2 regions of the Streptomyces sp. NPDC097619 genome follow, and region 2 is predicted to be linked to the other one. Evidence: predicted binding sites of a transcription regulator. Region 2 holds the regulator's gene; the other holds the start of a gene.
What was found. The regulator HrcA, encoded in region 2, represses chaperone genes, less so after heat shock. The targets are predictions, from matches to a motif close to TTNGCACTCNGNNNNNCNGAGTGCNAA.
Positions count from the first base shown of each region.

Region 1 (3,863 bases), on a different contig from region 2:
TCCAGGACCTTGGCGGCGTGGACCAGAGCGGAGCCACCACCGGAGACGATGCCCTCCTCGACCGCGGCGCGGGTCGCGGAGATGGCGTCCTCCAGACGGTGCTTCTTCTCCTTCAGCTCCACCTCGGTGGCGGCGCCGACCTTGATCACGCACACGCCGCCGGCGAGCTTCGCGAGGCGCTCCTGGAGCTTCTCGCGGTCCCAGTCGGAGTCCGTGGCCTCGATCTCGGCCTTGATCTGGTTCACGCGGCCGAGGACGTCCTCGGAGTTGCCCGCGCCGTCCACGATCGTGGTGTCGTCCTTGGAGACGGTCACGCGGCGGGCGGAGCCCAGCACGTCCAGACCGGCCTGGTCGAGCTTGAGGCCGACCTCCTCGGCGATGACGGTGGCACCGGTGAGGGTGGCCATGTCCTGGAGCATCGCCTTGCGGCGGTCACCGAAGCCGGGGGCCTTGACGGCCACGGCGTTGAAGGTGCCACGGATCTTGTTGACCACCAGGGTGGAGAGCGCCTCGCCCTCGACGTCCTCGGCGATGATCAGCAGCGGCTTCGAGCCACCCGCCTGGATGACCTTCTCCAGCAGCGGCAGGAGGTCCTGGATGGAGGAGATCTTGCCCTGGTTGATCAGGATGTACGGGTCGTCGAGGACGGCCTCCATACGCTCCTGGTCCGAGACCATGTACGGCGAGAGGTAGCCCTTGTCGAAGGCCATGCCCTCGGTGAACTCGAGCTCCAGGCCGAAGGTGTTCGACTCCTCGACGGTGATGACGCCGTCCTTGCCGACCTTGTCCATCGCCTCGGCGATGAGCTCGCCGACCTGCTGGTCCTGCGCGGAGAGCGCGGCCACGGCGGCGATGTCGGACTTGTCCTCGATCGGGCGGGCCGTGGCGAGGAGGTCCTCGGAGACGGCCTTGACCGCGGCGTCGATGCCCTTCTTCAGGGAGGCCGGGGAAGCGCCGGCGGCGACGTTGCGCAGGCCCTCGCGGACCAGCGCCTGGGCCAGGACGGTCGCGGTGGTGGTGCCGTCACCCGCGATGTCGTTGGTCTTGGTCGCCACCTCCTTGACGAGCTGGGCGCCCAGGTTCTCGTACGGGTCGTCGAGCTCGACCTCGCGGGCGATCGTGACACCGTCGTTGGTGATGGTGGGGGCGCCGAACTTCTTGTCGATGACGACGTTGCGGCCCTTGGGGCCGATCGTCACCTTGACCGTGTCGGCAAGCTTGTTGACGCCGCGCTCGAGGGCGCGACGGGCGTCCTCGTCGAACTTCAGGATCTTCGCCATGGGAGCGGTTCAGCCCTCTCGAAAAATCTCGGTTTTCAACGAACCGCGCCCCTCGCCGCCCGGCAATCAGCGGGGTGACCAGGGGCGCAGCTCAAAGCAGTCTCTGCTTGGGGTGAATTACTTCTCGACGATCGCGAGCACGTCGCGAGCCGAGAGGACGAGGTACTCCTCGCCGCTGTACTTCACCTCGGTGCCGCCGTACTTGGAGTACAGCACGATGTCGCCGACGTTGACGTCCAGCGGGAGACGCTGGCCGTCCTCGAAGCGACCCGGGCCCACGGCGAGGACGACGCCCTCCTGGGGCTTCTCCTTCGCGGTGTCCGGGATGACCAGGCCGGAGGCCGTGGTCTGCTCGGCGTCGAGCGGCTGGACCACGATGCGGTCCTCAAGCGGCTTGATGGCAACCTTGGAGCTGGCGGTCGTCACGATCCGACCTCCCCCTTCGGAGATCTCACGGGGTTAACTGTCTGAGGTGGCGACCAGGTGGATCCGTCGTCGCGGGTGCCGGACCTGCCCGTCGCTGTGTTGGCACTCACCTGGGGCGAGTGCCAGGCCCGAGACTATTCCGGCGATTAGCACTCGGTCAAGCGGAGTGCCAATCCGGACCGCACGCGCCCCACCGGAACCGCCCCGGAACCCGCCCCCACGACCGCCCCCGCACCCACCACCGGGCCTTTGCCTACCCCCGCCCACGTGCGGATACGCGGGCGGCCCGACCCTCCGGGGGGCCCCGTTCGGGCGATTCAGCCGGTATGTCAGGGTTGGGGCGTGCGGATTCTGGTGGTCGAGGACGAGACGGGTGTGGCCGAGTCGCTGCGGCGCGGTCTCGGTGCCGAGGGGCACTGGGTCGAGACGGCGGCCGACGGGCACCGCGGACTGGAGCTCGCGCTCGGCGGCGGCCCGTACGACCTGGTGGTGCTGGACCTGATGTTGCCCGGCCCGGACGGGCTGGAGATCTGCGCCCGGATGCGGGCCCACGGGGACACCACTCCGGTGCTGATGCTGACCGCCCGGGACGGCGAACGGGACGAGGCCGCGGGCCTGGACCACGGGGCCGACGACTACCTGGCGAAGCCGTTCTCCTTCCTGGTGCTGGCGGCCCGGGTGCGCGCCCTGGGGCGCCGGGCCGGGATCACCGCGCCCGCCCCGCTCCAGGCCGGGGACCTCGTCCTGGACCCGGAGGGCCGGCGCTGCGCCCGCGGCGGCCGGGAGGTGGAGCTGACCGCCCGCGAGGTCGCCGTACTGGCCTGCCTGATGGAGAGCCCGGGGCGGGCCGTCCCCAAGCAGCGGATCCTCGACGAGGTGTGGGACTCCCCCGTCGCCGTGGACCCGAACATCGTCGAGGTCTACGTCTCCTCGCTGCGCAAGAAGATCGACGCGCCCTTCGGCCGCCGCTCCCTGCGCACCGTGCACGGCACCGGCTACCGGATCGCCCCGGACGGCGGCTGAGGGGTGCGCGGGAGGCGGGACCCCGGCCCGGAACCGGAGCGGGGACGGGAACGGGGAGCGGATCGGGGGCGGCAGGGGCGGGATCCGGCCGGCGACGGGCGGGGTTCCCCGCCCCCGTCCGCGCCCCGGTCCGCGCCCCGGCCCGCGTCGCGATCCGCCTCCCGGTCCGCGCCCCGCGCCGGGCGGCGGTCCGCCCGGCGGTCGGTCCGGGCCCGGGCCGCGGTGGCCGCCGCCCTGGCCATGACCGCGGTGCTGACCGCCGGGGGCCTGTGGCTGTACGCCCTGCTGCGGGCCAACATCCTCGACGACACCACGGGCCGCACCGAGCTGGCCGCCCGCAAGACCTCGGCCCAGGTGGACACCGGGGCCCTGCGCGGTCCGGAGCTGCCCGCCCCCGAGGGCGGGGTGGACCTGGTGCTCGTCCTGGGACCGCACGGCCGGGTGCTGGCCTCCGGCGGGAACCTCTCGGCGGCGGCCGGGTTCACGGAGCTGCGTCCCGAGCCGGGGGCGGATTCCGGCCACCGGGTGCTGCCGCCGGTCCGGCCGGGCGGGGAGCGCCGGGCGGTGGTGGTGGTCGCGGCGCGCGCGCCCGGCGGCCCCGCGCCGGCGGAGCGGTACGTGTACGCGATGACGGTGCTCGGGGACGCCGACGGGGCCACGCGCGCGGTGGGGCTGGGGCTGCTCGCCGGGGCCCCGCCGCTGATCGCCTTCGCCGCGGCCCTGGCCTGGGCGGTGACCGGGCACGCCCTGCGGCCCGTCACCGCGATCCGGGCGGGGCTGGCGGCGGTGCCGACGGAGGGGCTGGACCGCCGGGTGCCGGACCCGGGCGGTTCGGACGAGGTGGCGCGGCTGGCCCGGACCGTGAACGCCACCCTGGACCGGTTGGAGGAGGCGGACGCCCGGCAGCGGCAGTTCACCGCGGACGCCTCGCACGAGCTGCGCAGTCCGCTGGCCGCGGTGCGGGCCCGCCTGGAGGTGGCCCTCCGGGACGGGGACCGGGATCCGGACCGGGAGTCGGTGGCGGCGGCGCTCGCCGACACCGAGCGGCTCCAGCGGATCGCGGCGGACCTGCTCCTCCTGGCCCGGTTCGACGCCGGTCCGGCGGCCGGGCCGGGGCCGCGGCGGGAGCCGGTG
Region 1 covers NZ_JBEOSD010000008.1:428-4,290, forward strand. The annotation lists gene groL (chaperonin GroEL) at 1-1,280, opposite strand, end outside; gene groES (co-chaperone GroES) at 1,398-1,706, opposite strand; gene ABTZ17_RS03720 (response regulator transcription factor) at 2,049-2,729, shown strand; gene ABTZ17_RS03725 (sensor histidine kinase) at 2,952-3,863, shown strand, end outside.
Region 1: groES (co-chaperone GroES) is a predicted target of HrcA. The motif match lies at 1,853-1,879, and genes of this name have one in related genera.

Region 2 (3,863 bases):
GGCCGTTCCTCGCCGCGGAGCTTGGCGAGCTGGCGCAGCAGGTCCTCCTGCGCGGGGTCCAGCTTGGCCGGGGTCTGGACCTCGACGTGCACGATGAGGTCGCCGCGGCCGCCGCCGCGCAGGTGCGTGACGCCGCGCCCGTGCAGCGGGATCGACTGGCCGGACTGGGTACCGGGCCGGATGTCGACCTCCTCCATGCCGTCCAGGGTCTCCAGCGGGCACTTCGTGCCCAGCGCGGCCGCCGTCATCGGGAGGGTGACCGTGCAGTGCAGGTCGTCCCCGCGGCGCTGGAACACCGGGTGCGGCAGCTCGTGGATCTCCACGTACAGGTCGCCGGCGGGGCCGCCGCCGGGGCCGACCTCGCCCTCGCCCGCGAGCTGGATCCGGGTGCCGTTCTCGACGCCGGCCGGGATCTTGACGGTCAGGGTGCGGCGGGAGCGGACCCGGCCGTCGCCCGCGCACTCGGGGCACGGGGTCGGGACCACGGTGCCGAAACCCTGGCACTGGGGGCAGGGCCGGGAGGTCATGACCTGGCCCAGGAAGGAGCGGGTGACCTGGGAGACCTCGCCCCGACCGCGGCACATGTCGCAGGTCTGGGCGGAGGTGCCGGGCGCGGCGCCCTCACCGGAGCAGGTCGTGCACACCACGGCGGTGTCGACCTGGATCTCCTTGGTGGTGCCGAAGGCGGCCTCGTCGAGCTCCAGGTCCAGCCGGATCATCGCGTCCTGGCCGCGGCGGGTCCGCGAGCGCGGGCCGCGCTGGGAGGCCTGTCCGAAGAAGGCGTCCATGATGTCCGAGAAGTTGCCGAAGCCACCGGCGCCGAAGCCGCCCGCGCCCCCGCCGCCCGAGGAGGACAGCGGGTCGCCGCCGAGGTCGTAGACCTGCTTCTTCTGCGGGTCCGACAGCACCTCGTACGCCGCGTTGATCTCCTTGAAACGCTCTTGCGTCTTGGGATCGGGGTTGACGTCCGGGTGCAGCTCGCGGGCGAGCTTGCGGAAGGCCTTCTTGATCTCGTCCTGCGATGCGTCGCGGCGCACGCCGAGTACGGCGTAGTAGTCCGTGGCCACTTACGACTCCGCCAGGATCTGTCCGACGTAACGTGCCACTGCGCGTACCGCTCCCATCGTTCCGGGGTAGTCCATGCGGGTCGGTCCGACCACGCCGAGTTTGGCGACTGCCTCGCCGCCCGAACCGTAGCCGACCGACACGACGGACGTGGAGTTCAGCCCTTCATAGGCGTTCTCATGTCCGATTCGCACCGTCATGCCCGATTCATTGGCCTCGCCGAGCAACCGGAGGAGCACGACCTGCTCCTCCAAGGCCTCCAGCACCGGCCTGATCGTCAGGGGGAAGTCGTGCCCGAAGCGGGTGAGGTTGGCGGTCCCCCCGATCACCAACCGCTCCTCGGTCTCCTCGACCAGCGTCTCCAACAGGATGGCGAGGACCACCTGTACGGTGCCGCGGTCCTCGACCTCGAACTGCTCGGGCAGGTCCTGCACCAGGGTGGGGACGTCGGCGAACCGCCGCCCGACCACCCGGCTGTTGAGCCGCGCCCGCAGGTCGGCCAGGGCGGCCTCGCCGAAGGGCGCGGGCGCGTCGACCATGCGCTGTTCGACCCGCCCGGTGTCGGTGATCAACACCAGCATCAGCCGGGCCGGGGCCAGGCCGAGCAGTTCGACGTGGCGGACCGTGGAGCGGGTGAGCGAGGGGTACTGGACCACCGCCACCTGCCGGGTCAACTGCGCGAGCAGCCGCACCGTGCGGCCGACCACGTCGTCGAGGTCCACGGCCCCGTCGAGGAAGTTCTGGATGGCCCGCCGCTCCGGGGTGGAGAGGGGCTTGACCCCCGCGAGCCGGTCCACGAAGAGGCGGTAGCCCTTGTCCGTGGGGATGCGTCCGGCGCTGGTGTGGGGTTGGGCGATGTAGCCCTCCTCCTCCAGCACCGCCATGTCGTTGCGCACGGTGGCGGGCGAGACGCCCAACCGGTGCCGCTCGGTGAGCGCCTTGGAGCCGACCGGCTCCTCGGTCCCGACGTAGTCCTGGACGATGGCGCGCAGCACCTCGAGCCTGCGTTCGCTCAGCATCGCGCGCACCTCCAGCTTGTGATCCCGGTCCGGGTCGCCCCCGGTCGCACCGGCCCCCTGTCGGTCCGGCACGTTGGCACTCGGCGCTGACGAGTGCCAGAGAACCCCCGGTCAGTGTACGGCGGGGAGGTACACCCCTAGCAAGGGCGGCTCGGCCGCGCCCGTCAGGGTAGCGTCGCGGCATGGACGTGCGTTGGGAAGAGGCGGGCTGGGAACGGCTGACCGGACGGGTCGGCCGGCGCAGGCTCCCGGGGTGGGACTGCACCGTGGGACTGGTGGTGGGCGAGCGTTCGGTGCTGCTGGTCGACCCGGGGTCGAGCGTCCGGGAGGGCGCCGGGATCCGCGGGCAGGCGGAGCGGCTGACCGGTCGGCACGTGACCCATATCGCATTCACCCACGGCCACTTCGATCATGTCCTGGGGGCCGCGGCCTTCTCCGGGGCCGAGGTGTTCGGCGCGGTGGGACTGGCCGGGCTGCTGGACTCCGAGCGCGAGGTGCTCCGACAGGACGCCGTGCGGCACGGCCTGCCGGAGGCCGACGCCGAGGACTCCGCGGAACAGCTCGTGCTGCCGAAGCACCCGGTGTCCGGGGAGTGGACCCTGGACCTGGGCGGGCTCCAGGTGCTGCTGGCGAACGTGGGCCCCGGGCACACCGGCCACGACCTCGCGGTGTTCGTGCCCGGGGAGCGGGAGGTGGTGTTCTGCGGGGACCTGGTCGAGGAGTCCGGGGAGCCCCAGGCCGGCCCCGACGCCGTTCCCTCGCAGTGGCCCGCGGCCCTGGACCGGCTGCTGTCACTGGGCGGCGAGGAGGCCCTGTACGTGCCCGGACACGGGGCGGTGGTGTCGGCCGGGTTCGTCCGTGCGCAACGCGCCACACTGGCCGCGCGTTTCGGCGTGTCGCCCGCCTGACCGGGACCCTCTCCCTACTGTCGTACGAATGCGTGAGTACTCAGCCGACCTGACCCCGCCTTGGAAGCGCGGCGCCGCCCGCCCCGTCCCCGAGGTGGCGGCCGACCGCGACCTGGTGGTCGAGGAGGCCGGTACGGGCTTCTGCGGGGCCGTGGTGGCCTGCGAGGGCGGCACCGTCACCCTGGAGGACCGCTTCGGCAAGCACCGGGCCTTCCCTCTGGAGCCGCGCGGCTTCCTGCTGGACGGGGTGCCGGTCACCCTGGTCCGCCCCTCCCGGGCCCCGGCCGCCCCGGCCGGACCGCGTCTCACCGCCTCCGGCTCCCTGGCGGTGCCGGGCGCCCGGGCGCGGGTGGCTCGGGCGGGCCGGATCTATGTGGAGGGCCGGCACGACGCGGAGCTGGTGGAGAAGGTCTGGGGCGACGACCTGCGCGTCGAGGGCGTGGTCGTGGAGTACCTGGAGGGCGTGGACGACCTGCCCGCGGTGGTCGCCGGGTTCGCCCCCGGCCCCGACGCCCGGCTGGGCGTCCTGGTGGACCACCTGGTGACCGGTTCGAAGGAGTCCCGCATCGCGGCGACGGTGACGGATCCGCACGTCCTGGTGGTGGGCCACCCCTACATCGACGTGTGGGAGGCCGTGAAGCCCTCCGCGGTGGGCATCCCGGCCTGGCCCCGGGTCCCGCGCGGCCAGGACTGGAAGACGGGCGTCTGCCGGGCCCTCGGCTGGCCGGAGAACACCGGCGCCGCCTGGCAGCACATCCTGTCGAAGGTGACCTCCTACCGGGACCTGGACCCCGCCCTCCTGGGACGCGTGGAGGAACTCATCGACTTCGTCACGGCGGAGGGTTCCGGCCCGACCGGATGAGGCGCGGGG
Region 2 covers NZ_JBEOSD010000106.1:22,838-26,700, forward strand. The annotation lists gene dnaJ (molecular chaperone DnaJ) at 1-1,067, opposite strand, end outside; gene hrcA (heat-inducible transcriptional repressor HrcA) at 1,068-2,084, opposite strand; gene ABTZ17_RS25280 (MBL fold metallo-hydrolase) at 2,267-2,992, shown strand; gene ABTZ17_RS25285 (DUF3097 domain-containing protein) at 3,021-3,854, shown strand.